2 regions of the Neobacillus sp. S1227 genome follow, and region 1 is predicted to be linked to the other one. Evidence: a T-box and tRNA genes for the amino acid it is inferred to sense, from the RefSeq annotation. Region 1 holds a T-box; the other holds one or more tRNA genes.

Region 1 (8,545 bases):
TCGATTTGTTCCTTAACTCGGTCATCATCCATTGCAATTCCTTCAAGTGCTTCTTTGCTTGCATCGGTCGGAACCAATAGCTTCGCTTTTACTTTGCCGTTGACCTGAATCACAATTTCAACTTCGTTATCCACTAGCTTCGCTTCATCATATGCAGGCCAAGCTTCATAGGAAATTGTATCAGAATGGCCTAATTTTTCCCAAAGCTCCTCAGCAATATGCGGTGCCACCGGTGAAAGAAGCTTAACGAAGCCTTCGATGAAATGCTTTGGAAGAACAGTTGCTTTATAAGCTTCATTAATGAATACCATCATCTGAGAAATGGCAGTATTGAAGCGCATTCCTTCGTAATCTTCAGTCACTTTCTTGACAGTTTGATGGTAGACTTTTTCCAGATTGGAAGCTTCTTCGTTAGGCTGAATTTTTGGATTCAATTCACCGTTTTCCTCCACCAGCAAACGCCAGATCCGGTCTAGGAATCGTCTGGAACCATCCAAGCCATTTGTAGACCAAGCGATTGAAGCATCAAGCGGTCCCATGAACATTTCGTATAGGCGAAGCGTATCTGCACCGTGAGTATTCACGATATCGTCCGGATTGACGACGTTGCCTTTTGATTTACTCATTTTTTCATTGTTTTCGCCAAGAATCATTCCTTGGTTAAACAACTTTTGGAACGGCTCTTTTGTTGGTACTACACCGATATCATACAAGAATTTATGCCAAAAGCGGGCATACAGCAAGTGAAGCACGGCATGCTCAGCACCGCCAACATAAATGTCAACTGGAAGCCATCGCTTTAATTTTTCCGGTGAAGCTAATGCTTCCTTATTGTTTGGATCGATATAGCGCAAGAAGTACCAGCAGCTTCCAGCCCATTGCGGCATGGTGTTGGTTTCACGGCGGCCCTTTTTGCCTGTGACAGGGTCAACTACATTTACCCAATCCTCAATATTGGCAAGCGGTGATTCACCTGTTCCGGACGGTCTGATCTCGGTTGTTTTTGGCAGCATTAATGGCAGTTCCTCTTCAGGTACGGCTGTCATGGTGCCGTCTTCCCATTGGATAATTGGAATTGGTTCACCCCAATAACGCTGACGGCTAAACAACCAGTCGCGAAGACGGAAGGTAACCTTTTTCGTGCCAATGCCTTTATCTTCAAGCCAAGAAATCATTTTATTAATCGCATCTGCTTTGTTCAAACCATTCAAGAAGTCGGAATTAACGTGTTCGCCATCTCCTGTATATGCTTCTTTTTCAACATCGCCACCTGCAACAACCTCTTTAATTGTCAGCTCGAATTTTTTCGCAAATTCATAGTCGCGCTCGTCGTGAGCAGGAACGGCCATAATTGCTCCAGTACCATAGCTGACTAATACATAGTCGGCAATCCAGATTGGCATTTTCTCACCATTAGTAGGATTAATGGCATAGGCTCCAGTGAATACCCCAGTCTTTTCCTTTGCAAGGTCCGTACGTTCTAGGTCGCTTTTTGATTTTACTTTATCTAAATAAGCGTCAACTGTAGCCCGCTGCTCCGCTGTTGTAATTTCATCTACCAAAGGATGCTCAGGGGCAAGCACAGCATATGTGGCACCAAATAGTGTATCAGGGCGGGTCGTAAATACAGTAAAGGTTTCATTGTGTCCATCGATTTGGAAAGTCACTTCCGCACCCTCGGAACGGCCAATCCAGTTTCGTTGCATTTCTTTTAAGCTTTCCGGCCAGTCTAGTTCTTCAAGATCTTCAAGGAGACGATCGGCATAGGCTGTAATTTTTAAAATCCACTGTCTCATTGGACGGCGTTCAACCGGATGCCCGCCGCGTTCACTTTTTCCATCAATCACTTCTTCGTTAGCTAAAACCGTTCCAAGCGCTGGACACCAGTTGACCGGTACTTCATCAACATAGGCAAGGCCTTTTTCCCATAGCTTTAAGAAAATCCATTGTGTCCATTTATAATACTCAGGGTCTGTTGTGTTGACTTCACGGTCCCAGTCGTATGAGAAACCAAGCGACTTAATTTGTCTGCGGAATGTGTCAATGTTTTTCGCGGTAAATTCAGCCGGGTCATTGCCTGTATCTAGAGCGTATTGCTCAGCAGGCAGCCCGAATGCATCCCAGCCCATTGGGTGAAGCACATTGTAACCCTGCATCCGCTTCAGACGCGAAAGAATATCTGTTGCAGTATATCCTTCAGGGTGCCCCACATGCAGTCCTGCCCCTGAAGGATACGGGAACATATCTAAAGCGTAGAATTTCCGTTTGCCCGGATCTTCGCTTGTTTTAAATGTTTTTTCTTCTTCCCACTTCTTTTGCCATTTCTTTTCGATTTGTTGATGATCGAAACTCATATCAGTAATCCTCCTTAAAAAATAAAAAAACTCTCATCCCCAACAGGGACGAGAGGATTGTATGTATCTTCCCGCGGTACCACCCACATTAGTGCCATGCACTCGCTTCATTAATCCTTAACGCGGAATACGGCAAACATTACTTTTTGTTCATGCCTGCAACTCCCAGGCGAGTTCATGATCCTCCCGGTTGACTTGCACCTGCCGTCAACTCTCTATTCTTCGGGTCTAAAATCACTACTACTCCTGATCACTGTTATTACAATATAAACATAACGTAATTGTATTAAATTTTCTAACAGTATGCAAGTAAACTTGAGCCTATTTTCATGGTTGACAGGGAAACCTTATTTTAAACATTAAAACCACAGTCAATCGGCTGTGGTTGAGGATAGTAATTATAGAGCTTTTGCCGTTACCTGTTCTCGAGCTTTCAAATGGCGGTCATATACCAGCGTTGTAATGATTGCAATGAAAAATAATCCGATTAAGATTGTGAATAAAGCAGACATGCTGTACAAATCGACAATGATGCCGCCAAGGAGCGGGCCAATCATTCTCCCGCCGGTCGCCGTGCTGTTCACAATACCTTGATAAAATCCTTCCCGGCCCTTAGGAGCCAAAGCGAACGCCAAGGTTGGCACTGCCGGCCAGACGAACATTTCCCCAATTGTTAATATAATCATCGCAGTCAGAAACCCGGTGAATGCCCCCGCATTTCCAGCTACTATAAAAGAAACGATAAAAATAGTAATTCCGATCAGGATTTGTACTTTAAGTGATGCAGTTAGATGTTTTAAAATACCATTTAAAACAGGCTGCCCCAATACAATTAATGCCCCGTTTATTGTCCATAACAAGCTATATTGTGTGAGGGAAATGTTGATTTCCTGCGTATAGGAAGCAATTGTTGTGGTCCACTGGACATATGCAACCCAGCATAGTAAATATCCCGCACTAATTATAAGTAAAGCTTGCAGATTAGCTTTGCTATTTTCGGTTGGAGCAGTTTTGATGTTTGTTTCTCGCTTGGCTCTGTCAATCACCATTCCTTTATAGCCGAATAAGGCAATCAGCAAAAATATTACATACATAACGGTATTTGCCAGGAAGATAAGTTGAAAAGAATAATCGGCAACAATCCCACCTAGAGCAGTACCGACAGCAACCCCGAGGTTTTGAGCAACATAAAGCGCATTAAACGATTTTCGTCCGCCCTCTCTCCAAACCAAACCTGCCATAGCATACATAGAAGGAAAAATAATGCCTGTTCCAAATCCAACAATAGTTAAAAAGACAACGTAGTATGGCCAGCTATGCCAGATGGTTAGTGCCACCAAGGCTAGAAGTGAAATTCCGATTCCCAAAAGAATCGATTTGTAGCCGCCTAATTTATCATATAAATTTCCACCAAACAAATTTCCAATTACGGTGGCGCCTGCATTTAACATCAGGACGATTCCTGCAACCGAAAGGGACTTACCTAAATAATCGTGAATATAAATTGTATTTAAAGGCCATAAAAAAGAAGAGCCTATTACATTCACTGCCATCCCAATGATTAAAAGCCATAAGGCACGTGGCATGAAAAACGCTCCTTTGATAAAAAATATTTAAAATATCCTTGGTAATTTTAGCCCTTTTTCAGAAGAAGCGCAATCATTTTTGATTACCATTTTTCGCATGGAAGAGATTATGAAAAATCTGATTCGTTGAGGGTTTTGTAAATGGAAAAAATCCCTCAACAAAACGTTGAGAGATTTTATTAGAAATAAGATTAACTTTTTTCCTGGTGGAATTTCGATTTTACAGGTTGGCCGCCCGTTTGTTCATACTTCTTTTTAGCTTGTTTAATGATGTCTGCATCTTGTCCAAACTCAATGTCCTGATTATTAATTCCATTCCGCGTTTTTTGTTCAGGGTTTTGCTGTTTTGAACGTTTTTTCAAAACTGTTCTCCTCCTCGGGTCCCTTGTAAAATCAAACTATTTTGCAGCTGCTGAACCTGCAGTCTCATTCTGTGCAGCTGTTCCCGCTGTTGCCCATTAGCGCTATGAGCCATCGTGCAGATATCCTGATACGTCTGCTCAAGATTTTGCAGCGCCGTGGTATAATCATTATCATTGTAATGCTCTTGAAGACCGCTTTGCTTATACTGCTGCTCGGCGAAGCGAAGACAATCCTCCACCTGCTGCGTTAGGTTTTCCATTGATTCGCGAGTAGCCATGTAAGAACCCCCTTCTTGATATGGCCCGACCTAAAATCATTCAATTGAAGCACACAGCTTCATTTCTTATTTTGTTCCCCATTCTTTTTCCTATTACACGATTGAATTGATAAATCCTGGCAGTGATAAATACTGTTGGATAAGGAATTCCTTCATGATAAAATTGAATTTATGCAATTAATAATAAAGGAGTTTTTCCTGAATGTTTCAGACAAAACCTTTTCCATATGCAATTGATGATAAGCGTTACCATACATGGAATTACCACCTGCGTCAGCAATTTGGTCATAAGGTGTTTAAAGTAGCCTTAGACGGTGGCTTTGACTGCCCGAATCGTGACGGTACTGTTGCCCATGGCGGCTGTACGTTTTGCAGTGCCGCAGGATCTGGCGATTTTGCCGGAAACCGGATCGAAAGCTTGGAGAAACAATTCAACGATATAAAAACAAAAATGCACACGAAATGGAAAGACGGCAAATATATGGCCTATTTCCAAGCATTCACCAACACCCATGCTCCCGTCGAGGTCCTTCGTGAAAAATACGAAACTGTCCTTAAGCAGGAAGGAGTGGTAGGTTTGTCGATTGCCACCCGGCCTGATTGCCTTCCTGATGATGTTGTGGAATATTTGGCCGAACTAAATGAAAGAACATATCTATGGGTTGAGCTTGGACTGCAAACAGTTCATGAACGAACTGCTGGGCTAATCAATCGTGCCCATGATTTTCAGTGTTATGTCGATGGTGTGATGAAATTAAGAAAGCACGGTATTAATATTTGCACCCATATTATTAACGGACTCCCGCTTGAAACCTATGATATGATGATGGAAACTGCGCGTGAAGCCGCGAAGCTGGATGTGCAGGGAATTAAGATCCACCTTCTGCATCTGTTAAAAGGAACACCAATGATAAAGCAATACGAAAAAGGAATGCTCGAATTTTTATCAAAGGAAGACTATGTAAACTTAGTATGTGACCAATTGGAAATTTTACCGCCGGAAATGATTGTTCACCGAATTACCGGTGATGGACCGATTAATTTAATGGTTGGACCGATGTGGAGCGTTAATAAGTGGGAAGTCTTAAACAGTATTGATGCAGAATTAAAAAGACGGGACAGTTGGCAAGGTAAGTTTTTTCAAGAGGAGTTTGTTGACCGATGAAACTGGAAAGAATTCTTCCCTATGCCAGAAAGCTACTTCAAAAAGCGGTTAGCCCAGGTGATATAGTTGTGGATGCCACATTAGGGAATGGGCATGATACTGTATTTCTCGCTGACCTGGTTGGAGAAAGCGGCCATGTTTTTGGTTTTGATATTCAGGAACAAGCAGTACAGGCTGCTCAAGAACGTCTTAAACAACATGGGCTGTCAGAAAGGGCCTCTCTTTTTCACGCTGGTCATGAAAAAACCGCCGAGCTTATATCAGCGGCTTATCACGGTAAGATTACGGGTGCCGTTTTTAACCTTGGCTATTTACCTGGCAGCGACAAAACGATTGTCACTCAGCCTGAGACAACCATCACTGCAATTGAACAATTGCTTGAATTGATGGCTCCTGAAGGAATCATCGTTGTTGTTATTTACCATGGTCATGAAGGAGGCGCGATTGAGCGCGATGCCCTTTTAGAATACTGCCGCAGCCTGGACCAAAATTTAGCCCATGTCCTTCAATATCAATTCATCAATCAAAAAAACAATCCTCCATTTATTGTGGCGATTGAAAAAAAATAAACCAGGCCTGTGCCTGGTTTTTTTGTTATTACATTTTCAAAAGCAGCCGAGTCACAAATGATGGCAACGCTTTTTGCAAAGAACGGTACATTAGTCCATTAAAATAAAAGAAATAGCTAGTCCAGCCACCTGCTTTGATGACTTTTTTGGCAAGCTTCCTGACAGCCTTTTGCCTGCGGACCTTCGAATCGGATAAATAGATGCCAAGTAAGCCGCGATTAATAAGCTGATGAAATCCTTTGTGAGGAAGAAACTCGGTATGCTTGTCCGCTTCCACAACAAAATGCTTTAAACGATTAAAAAGTGTCTCCTGGTTTTCGTAATAAAAACAGAAATTTAGGTCGCCGCCAGCCATATCCTCCTCTTGATCAATAAAATAATCCAAAAGAATATGGAGGCCTTGTATATACGGAAAATAGCCATTGCGGATATTTTTAGCATCGCTGGCTGTAAAATCATCCCGCATCGCGTAGGATACTAGACAAAATATCCCTAATGTCGAACCTGAGCAGGCTGAAAACTCGTACCACTCCATTTTCGGCAAGTGGCTTTGATGGCGTTGAAACCAATTCTCAAGCCTGGGCACCCGTTCTTCCTTTTTTACATGCTTGTGAATTTGCAAATCACAATAGTATTCACAAAGTTCAAGCATATATTTCTTTATAAATTCATAATGCTGCAATTCCCTTAAAACACTGCGGCATGTCTCCGACAAATCATTTAAATAACCGCCGTCATCCTGGTCGTCGCGGAGGCGGTAATAGTTTTTCCGATCCGCATGTAATACAAGGGAATCCGACATCGATTCATGAAGAGCCGCAAAATCATTTGGATCAAGCGATGTGCTCCGGTCACAAAGATTGTCTAAGTAATCGCTGATTGTTTGATATGCGACGATAAACTTGACCGCTTGTTTATAGTGCTCATTTGCAGTCAAAGCCATTATGGCGCCGCCTTCACAATGAAATGTCTTGTGCTCGATGCTGGCAAGTGCCTGCTTTCTGAGTTCTGGATTAGGAATTTCTCCGGCGCGATTTTTCCAATACGCCAATTCTTGATGGACAGTCGGAATGATTTTGCGATAGACCCTCGACATAAGTGTGATTGGCTTCATGGAAAAAGTCCCCCCTTTTATACGATATAACCGATAGCTTTTAGCTGGCTGTAAACAAAATCCTTAGCATATTCAAATACTTCTTCGCGTTCAGGTTCATTAAAAATTTCGTGGTAACATTTTGGCCATTCTTTAAATCTTTTTTCCGATAATGGCGCATGATTAAACCATTCTTTCACGTTTAATTTATTGACAATTTTGTCATCCCCTGCCTGCATTACCAGCATGGGTACATCCCGTGTTTTCGCAAGGTTAAGGAACGCTTGTTTAATAGCATCTGCAAGTTCACGATACCATCTTACCGAAACCTTTGTCACGTAAAGAGTATCATTCGAATCGGCTTCCCTGACATCCTCATTCCTCGTTGCCATTTGTACGGTCAGCCCTGAATTCATTCTAAAGGACGGAAAAACTACATTTAAGGCATAGGAAAGCAAGTTTAATAATTTGGATGGCGGCTTGACCAAGCCTAAACATGGTGAGGACAAAATCACGCCAGCAATGTTTACTTTCTCTTCCTGAAGGAGCCGAAGACAAATCAATCCGCCCATACTATGCCCCAGTAGAAAAACAGGCAATTCATAACGGTAAGCAGCTTGAACCCAATCCTTTACTTCAAATATGTATTCATCAAAGGAATCGATATGTCCGCGGCGCGATCGTGTTGTCATTCCCTGCCCGGGAAGGTCGGCCATAATGACATGAAAGCCGGACGTACGCCACATCTCAATCAGCCATCCGTAGCGGCGATGGTGCTCCATGGCGCCGTGTACTATGACAATAACAGCCTTCGCATCCCCTTCTGCTTCCCACTTCCACATAACTGATCCCCCTAAAACGTTATCATTTTTTGTATTTTACCATATAGGAAAGATGAATAAGAATCTAAATGAATTTTTTTATTGCGATATTTTTGTAATTCCTTGTCTTGATTCGCTAAAATAGAATTATCATTCTAAAAGGAGCGAGCATGATGATTTACCCTTTTAAAGATAAATACCCTGTAGTTGCCGACACTGCTTTTATTGCAGATTATGTAACCATTACAGGGGATGTTGAAATCGGCGACGAATCCAGCGTCTGGTTTAATTCCGTTATCAGAGGCGATGTAGCGCCG
Region 2 (8,545 bases), 1.7 Mb from region 1:
GATTTGCCGGTATTAATAGAAAATGAAAGTCATTCCATTGATGCTTGCGCTGCAGCATTAGGGGCATGGCATTGGAGGGATAAACAGTTTCAGCCAAAGTGGATTTTTCCTGCCGATCCCCCGCTGCATCCTTATGATTATTGTTGTTAAAAACATATCAGGAGTTGTTTCGGCACTGGCCGATTCCGGATGCTTCGACTGTAATCGGCAGCTTTGCTATATTTAATTATGGGTATCAATTATTTTCTGCCATTCGACCAAGAGGGCCGCTCTCATCAATAATATCCATCAACTCGTATACCGATATTGGAAACATTGGAAATCCGAAGGCATATGGAGTTAGGTCATAGAGCTGGAAATAGATGACGAGCGTTTTATCAGCAATGTAAAAATCCTGATCAGGCTTTATGCTGGTGAAATCGCTTAGAAGGAAAATATCACGTTTTTTGATTTGCCCTTGAATAAGGGTAGTGAGCCTTTTGATATACTCACTTCCAGGTTTGAACAGGTCCTTGAGTTGCACCAGCGTTTCTTTTTGAAGGTCGAAAGTTAACGATTTGATATAGGTCATTCCATGGGCTGCATGTTCATGATACGTATAATTTGAGAGGCTTAAGCTCAATACATTACGCTGGTTATTTTTTATTTCAAAGGTTCCGAGTATTTCACTGACAGTGGAAGGCATATCCGCAATCTGCTTATCAATCAGTTTTTGGGTTTGTTGAACAATCGCCTGATTGATGTATCGTTCCAGCCGTTGGTTTCGATGGTTAACTACTTGTGGATAAATGACTTCCTTTTTGGGACCGCTCTTAATGATAAACGGTTTAATTTCTACGGGTAATATTATTGGCATTACTCTCAGCCCTTTTTGACTTATCTTATTCGTGAGCGCATGGCAGAGTGAAAGACGGAAGGAGCGTTTAGAAATAATCTGCTAGGTTCATCCAGGATTAATTATGGTAAAATATCGGAAAGATTAGCCCGTTTAATGGAGGCTAGAATATTTATACGGAGGGATTAAAACGTGCCGCAATTAATTTTTAAAGGAGTAAGTGTAGAGCAAGTAAAAAAAATTAGTACACCTTTGGTAAAGGAATTGGCTATGCTCTGCCAGTGTGAAACTGATAATTTCACTTTTGAAATTGTGGATTCGATTTTTGTATATAATGGAGAAGAAGTGATAGGGTTTCCGTTTATTGAAGTAAAATGGTTCGATCGAGGACAAAAAGTTCAAGATGAATTTGCAGCCATTACAACTAAACATATACATAGTCTGGGAATTGAAGATATAGAAATTGCTTTTAGTGTCTTTTCTGAGTCAGATTATTATTTAAATGGTAAAAGTTTTGCGTAATTTTCAATTAGGAACACATTTTTCAAGTCATTATAAAATCACAAACTCAGAAGGAGTATAACATGACATTTTTAGAAAAAATTAAACCACATTTAATTAGTCAAGATATCTTGATTCAGGACATAGTCCTTCATGCACTGCACGATTATCCATTGGTCCCTGAAGAGTGGACAGTAGAATTACTGAAAGAAGCTTTTAAAAACAAGGAAAAGCAATCTTATATTCTCATCTATGTAGATAATCAGACGATTAATGAAGAGGCACTCAAGGTCTTGATTGAAAATATTCCCAGCATGGACAAGTCCAAGGTCCATTTAGCAATAAACCTTCTGTTGAAGCTTGAACCGGAACTTGCTCTTAAATATAGGGAATCCCTGGAAAAATATCTTCCCAAGGATATGTGGTCTATTTATGAACTAACTGCAAATGGGACAGAAGAAGAAGTTTATATGGAATACGGAAAAATATTAAACGATCTTGACCACACAGGCCCATATCAGAACGAATTATACATAAAGGGCAAAATACTAGCGTCCAGCATCGTGAAAAATGGCTGGGTGACAGAAGAGGAAATCGGCATTATTCTTCGCGAGGAGTTGGAAGAACAATGGATTTCCTTTCATGGGATTTTGGCGATTTATATGATTGGCTTGCTAAAGTTAGAAAAATATATACCTATGCTGGCAGGCTTGTTAGGACGTGATGAGGATGTTTTGCTGGAAGAGGTGGCAGCTGCGTTAATTCAGTTTCAATCGGATGATGTAGTGAAGGAAGTTGCACCATATTTATATAGAGAGGATTCGATTATCTTTGCAGCTTCTGTTGTTGAAAATATTAAAACAGACTTCGCCATTCAGGTTTTACGTGAGGCTTATGATGCGGCTGAAGAAATTGGTGATCAAGACATCCTTATTGAAGCCCTATGTCATCACTTTTCTAGAGAGGCACTGCCTGAAATTAGCCGCCATATGAAAAACGAGTATACATCAAACTTAGTTGATATTGAGCAGACGGTTTATAGTTACTATTCTATTTTGGGGGAGCACCATCCTGACCTAGATTTATGGAGAGAAGTCGCTCTTAAAAGAGAAATGGACTATAGAAATACTAAGAGTCAAGGAGCATTAGTTAAACCCGCACCTATTCGGACCGAAACGAAGGTAGGCCGAAACGATCCCTGCCCTTGTGGAAGCGGGAAAAAATATAAAAAATGTTGTGGGAAATAGAATTTTGTAATCACAGATCGCTGAAGAACAGCACGACTGGGAAGAGACCGTTTATATCATTGGAAAGAAGGATGTCTCATAAAATCGAGGCATCCTTCTCTTTTTAATGGAAAAGAAAGGATTATAACTTTTTTTGTCGAATTACTGTGAGAATGTAAAACACCCTGCATTAGAAAAAATGGGAGGTACAGAATGATTACGAAAAAAACACTAATCATAAATGATCAAAAGATTTCCTATATGGATGAAGGTGCCAAAACTGCCCCGCCCGTTTTGCTTATTCACGGCGTTCCAGAATCCAGCATGCTCTGGAAACACGTCATCCCTGAAATTGCTGCATTAGGATTTCGGGCGATTGCACCAGACCTTCCGGGATTTGGACAGAGTGACCGTTTTTCATACGCGTCTACTTGGGAAAACTATGTTACTTTTATCAATGATTTCATGGAAGCACTAGAATTAGAAAAAATCCATCTTGCTGTCCATGACTGGGGTGGAATGATCGGTTTAAGATGGGCGTGTGACAATCCGGATAAAGTGGAAAGCTTGATTATTACTGATACAGTTTTGCTGCCTGGATATACGTGGCATCCACTTGCCCAAAAATGGAGAACGCCTGGTTATGGTGAAAAAGTAATGGAAGCAATGGCGAATAAGGAATCATGGATGGCAGGAATGAAAAAGGAGATTCCGTCTGTAGAAGAGGAGATATTGGAAGACTTCTTTGCGATTTTTGAAGCGGCTGAGAAAAGGAACGTAATTTTAGAATTATATCGCTCTGCCAATCAACAACTAACAGAACCATATCTGAATCTTTCTGCTATAAGAACGCCAGTTACGATTCTTTGGGGTGAAAATGATCCATACATTTCAACTGATTTTGCTTATCAAACCCGTGACCAGCAATTCCCGCACGCAGCAGTACATATCATTCCAGAAACGGGGCATTTTATTCATGTTCAGTCTCCCGAAAAGGTCATTCCGCTTGTAAAAGAACATTTTTTATCGATTTTAAAATAATTTTACGGAATTTCGTTTTAGGGGAGTCATGAGGGAAGCCCGGGTGAATCTTTTTGGAAAATTGTCCTTATGAAAGGGCTAAGAGGACAAACCGCGTGTTTTTGAGAAATGTCCTCATGAAGACGGCCATGAGGACAAACCGCGTGAATCTTACTGAAGAAGCGTCCTCATGAAAAGGCTATGAGGACAATATGGGTGATTTTAGCTGGAGAAATGTCCTCATGAAGAGCTCCATGAAGACAGCTCAAGTGAATCTTACTAGAAAAGTGCCCTCATGAAAGGTCCACGAGGACAACATAGGTGATTTTAGCTGGAGAAATGTCCTTATGAAGAGGTCCATGAGGACAACACGAGTGAAATCTACTGGAAAAGTGTCCTCATGAAAGGGCTATGAGGACACCCTGAGTAAATTTTGCTGGAGAAGTGTCCTCATGAAAGGCCCATGAGGACAACATAGGTGATTTTTGCTCGAGATATGTCCTCATGAAGAGGGCGATGAGGACAACTCGAGGGAATCTTACTGGAGGAGTATCCTCATGAAAGGTCCATGAGGACAACATAGGTGATTTTAGCTCGAGATATGTCCTCATGAAGAGGGCGATGAGGACAACTCGAGGGAATCTTACTGGAGAAGTGTCCTCATGAAAGGCCCATGAGGATAACATAGGTGATTTTAGCTCGAGATATGTCCTCATGAAGAGGGCGATGAGGACAACTCGAGGGAATCTTACTGGAGAAGTGTCCTCATGAAAGGCCCATGAGGATAAGCAAATGAATTTTACTAGAAAAGTCTCCTCAAGAAAGGTCCACGGGGACACCCAGAATGAATCTTACTGGAGAAATGTCTTCATAGCAGGGTAGCAAGTTGTTTTTGTTTACCAAAATTTACAGATAGATTCCAATTTTAAAAGATGATATATTTGTTTTGTAAGTTATTACTACAGAGAAGTACTCAAGAGGCTGAAGAGGCGCCCCTGCTAAGGGTGTAGGTCGGGTAACCGGCGCGAGGGTTCAAATCCCTTCTTCTCTGCCATTAAAAAATATGCCGGTTTAGCTCAATTGGTAGAGCAACTGACTTGTAATCAGTAGGTTGGGGGTTCAAGTCCTCTAGCCGGCACCATTCAAAATATTGCGGGTGTGGCGGAATTGGCAGACGCACCAGACTTAGGATCTGGCGCCTTCGGGCGTGGGGGTTCGACTCCCTTCACCCGCACCAGAAAGATTATTCCGCAGTAGCTCAGTGGTAGAGCTATCGGCTGTTAACCGATCGGTCGTAGGTTCGAATCCTACCTGCGGAGTCATAGTCCAACAAGGACACTAAGAAAGGGTCAGGGCGGGAACGCAGCAGCCATAATTAGTGAAATTGTGTGGGCTATTACATACGGACATAATTTAAAAAGCTAAACCCGCCATCAGTTGGGTTTAGCTTTTTTTGAATGTGAACCAATTCCACCATTTCTTATGATTGGCAGCCGCAATTTGCAATTTCGTTTCTTCTTTTATGCCTCTAATTCGTTCAGCTTCTAGTTGGTCTAACCGTTCTACATGCTTTAATATTTGATTAATTTTTTCTTCTTGAAAAGCTTCCCGTACAGCCTTTTCCTTCAAAAGCTTAATTAAATCCAAGTTTATTTGCTCTAAATGTTCAATTTTTTCCAATAATTCTTCATGATTGCAATTGTGCTCCACAACTTGGTTACTAGTATAATGAAGGGAGGCTGTTTCGGTACTAGTTTCCAAGATTTTTTCTTCAGAAACTTCTTTTTGTTCAATTCGTTCCATTAATTCTTCATGGTTACAATTGTGCACGACAACTTCTTCATTGTTACAATTGTTCTCGACAACTTGGTCGTTAGTATTCTGTACGGGTTCAATTTCCGTAGTAGAGTCTGTGCTATTTTCTTCAGAAGCCCATTTCAATACCGCCTCAGCAGACTGTTCCATCGTCATACCCTCTTGCTTACTGCATTCCATTAATTTGCGGAATGAATGAACATCCTTTTCAAAATAGACTCTATGCCCTCGATTGTTCCGGTGAACACGGTACCCATGACCTTCGAGGAGTGCGGCGTACTTCCTTAATGTACTGGCATCTATTCCAAGCTTTTTTTGTACATCACTAGGTGAATACATTTCCGTCATTCATTTCACCTCTATTAAACATAATAAAAAAGTAAATGGTGAAAATAATACTGTAATAGCCCGATGTTATTTTATAAATAGGTTAAAAGCGATTGAAATAAGCCAACCTAGCGCAAGAAAAACTGATAGATATGTACCTAATCCAACTAAAATCTCTGCCATGATTCCTACTCCTTTAATTCGGGCTTTGGTTTCAATTCTCTTCAATGTCATTATAGCAGGCAAATTTTTAAAATTTGTCGAAAATAGGGAGGTTAATCAATTTGTAAAAAGACTGTTAACTTCCCTTAATAAATGGCGGGGATAGAAAAGGTATTATGATGTGAAAAATCCACCAAAAAGAGTTTACCGATTAGGTGGATTCACGACTAACAATTTTATATTATTTGGCGAATACATGATGTCCAATTGTCATGACGACTGGACGTGTACGAATCCAATTATCTGTGGCAATGGCAGGGTTATAAAAATAAATGCAATCATTTAACCGATCTTTTCTTGTCAATGCCTCTTCTACTGCACGTATGGAATCATCTGAAGCAGGCTTCCTAATCTCGCCATTTTGAACAGGTGAAAAGGCATAGGCATGTCCAACTACTTGATTAATAACGCCTGTCACCGTTTTCGGAAAACGTGGTGATTCCACGCGATTTAATACAACGGTCGCAACGGCTACTTTTCCTTGATAGGGTTCACCTTTTGCTTCAGCCTCTACTAATCTGGCAAATAAGTCTTTTTCATTATTTGAAATGGAAATAGCTGGTGATGCCGGTACTTTCTCAGGCAATTGCTTAGAGATTTCCATCTCGGGTTTTGTGGAGTGAAGGGCTATTTCTTTTGTCTTCTCTGGCTTTTGCATGATCTCTTCTGTATTTATTTGATTGTAATTGCTAGTATTGTCTTGCTGATCATTCTCGGTAATACCACCATATTTTTGCTCAAGGCTTACAGGTATATTTTCTGTTACAGCGCGATCATCGGTAATAGCCTCTGCACTTTTACTTATTCCTATGAAAGAACTTGTAGCTACACAAGCTACAATTAATGTTTTTATATATGTTTTTTTCATGTGTGCTACCTCCTGAATTTTTGCTTTATATTACTCTATCATTGGATGGTATTTAATTTACAGAACGATAGCATTACATTTCTTTTTAGTTTGATGAACAAAATTTCGGAAAACAATCAATTATGACATGAAACCAATATTCCCGTCATAAACAATCCAATAATACGAAAGGGAGGAATATATATCCAAAAACTTGTGTTGTCAGTTGGAAGGGATGAATTATCCACCAATTGTATGGCTTATAATTTGGTAAAATCGTAAATTATAAATCTGATAGGTGTAGGAAAAGAGGAACATCCAGATAATAAGTATAATAGAAACTTGTACTTCCGCATCAACAAGGTCAGCAACATCGTTTTGATGACAAGAACAGAGAAATCAATGGTACTTTCTTTCTTATATATTGCAAGAGGTTCTTTGGGATTAAAATACCAGTAGATATTTTATTTAAAAGAAGATATATTTAATTCCTGTCGCTAAACATGAATAACGGCAGTATCTGCGAGTAACATTAATAAATCCGGAGAAAAATTATACCGAAATAATAATGAATGTGTTATTATATAAAAGTCGCTTTTGAAATTTTGTGTCTCAATCAGAAATGGAAAAAATTGATGATTGATAGATGAATAGAAATGGGATATCATATTCTTTGTCACTTCTTAGAAGTTGACAATGAGGATAGTTCTTTGAAAACTAAACAAACAAAAACGTCAACAAACAATAATAATCATGTTTCTTCTATATAAATAGAAAACATGAGCCAACGTAACATTTTTGAGCTGATCAACTCAACTTTCCCCCGTATTAACGCGCAGTAATATCCTTCGGATAAACTGCCCGTAAATACCCGGAAAATTCGACTAACCATCGCGGGAAAAACATCCGCGACGGAAGTCTCATTTTTTTGGAGAGTTTGATCCTGGCTCAGGACGAACGCTGGCGGCGTGCCTAATACATGCAAGTCGAGCGAATCACTGGGAGCTTGCTCCTGGTGGTTAGCGGCGGACGGGTGAGTAACACGTGGGCAACCTGCCTGTAAGACTGGGATAACTTCGGGAAACCGGAGCTAATACCGGATAATTTCTTCCCTCGCATGAGGGAAGGTTGAAAGTCGGTTTCGGCTGACACTTACAGATGGGCCCGCGGCGCATTAGCTAGTTGGTGAGGTAACGGCTCACCAAGGCGACGATGCGTAGCCGACCTGAGAGGGTGATCGGCCACACTGGGACTGAGACACGGCCCAGACTCCTACGGGAGGCAGCAGTAGGGAATCTTCCACAATGGACGAAAGTCTGATGGAGCAACGCCGCGTGAGCGATGAAGGCCTTCGGGTCGTAAAGCTCTGTTGTCAGGGAAGAACAAGTATCGGAGTAACTGCCGGTACCTTGACGGTACCTGACCAGAAAGCCACGGCTAACTACGTGCCAGCAGCCGCGGTAATACGTAGGTGGCAAGCGTTGTCCGGAATTATTGGGCGTAAAGCGCGCGCAGGCGGTCCTTTAAGTCTGATGTGAAAGCCCACGGCTCAACCGTGGAGGGTCATTGGAAACTGGGGGACTTGAGTGCAGAAGAGGAAAGCGGAATTCCACGTGTAGCGGTGAAATGCGTAGAGATGTGGAGGAACACCAGTGGCGAAGGCGGCTTTCTGGTCTGTAACTGACGCTGAGGCGCGAAAGCGTGGGGAGCAAACAGGATTAGATACCCTGGTAGTCCACGCCGTAAACGATG

The links. A T-box is a leader RNA that pairs with one kind of tRNA and senses whether it is charged. The one in region 1 lies ahead of leuS (leucine--tRNA ligase), so its partner is inferred to be a tRNA-Leu.
Region 2: it encodes a tRNA-Leu, which carries the amino acid that the T-box ahead of leuS (leucine--tRNA ligase) is inferred to sense. The anticodon was not compared.

The regions. Positions count from the first base shown of each region.
Region 1 is NZ_AP038276.1:4,647,215-4,655,759, forward strand. Features, by position in the region: gene leuS (leucine--tRNA ligase) at 1-2,354, opposite strand, end outside; T-box leader at 2,396-2,617, opposite strand; gene ACZ5AE_RS23340 (MDR family MFS transporter) at 2,753-3,940, opposite strand; gene ACZ5AE_RS23345 (glycogen biosynthesis protein GlgD) at 4,132-4,302, opposite strand; gene ACZ5AE_RS23350 (YtzC family protein) at 4,299-4,580, opposite strand; gene mnmL (tRNA modification radical SAM protein MnmL/YtqA) at 4,783-5,745, shown strand; gene mnmM (tRNA 5-(aminomethyl)-2-thiouridylate-methyltransferase MnmM) at 5,742-6,314, shown strand; gene ACZ5AE_RS23365 (tetraprenyl-beta-curcumene synthase family protein) at 6,343-7,428, opposite strand; gene ACZ5AE_RS23370 (alpha/beta hydrolase) at 7,446-8,249, opposite strand; gene ACZ5AE_RS23375 (gamma carbonic anhydrase) at 8,402-8,545, shown strand, end outside.
Region 2 is NZ_AP038276.1:2,970,131-2,978,675, reverse strand. Features, by position in the region: gene ACZ5AE_RS15060 (DUF429 domain-containing protein) at 1-150, shown strand, start outside; gene ACZ5AE_RS15055 (DUF3298 and DUF4163 domain-containing protein) at 236-856, opposite strand; gene ACZ5AE_RS15050 (DUF1904 family protein) at 1,028-1,357, shown strand; gene ACZ5AE_RS15045 (SEC-C metal-binding domain-containing protein) at 1,420-2,583, shown strand; gene ACZ5AE_RS15040 (alpha/beta fold hydrolase) at 2,776-3,603, shown strand; tRNA gene ACZ5AE_RS15035 (tRNA-Ser) at 4,546-4,636, shown strand; tRNA gene ACZ5AE_RS15030 (tRNA-Thr) at 4,648-4,723, shown strand; tRNA gene ACZ5AE_RS15025 (tRNA-Leu) at 4,735-4,819, shown strand; tRNA gene ACZ5AE_RS15020 (tRNA-Asn) at 4,830-4,901, shown strand; gene ACZ5AE_RS15015 (MerR family transcriptional regulator) at 5,026-5,745, opposite strand; gene ACZ5AE_RS15010 (cell wall hydrolase) at 6,128-6,814, opposite strand; rRNA gene ACZ5AE_RS15005 (16S ribosomal RNA) at 7,719-8,545, shown strand, end outside.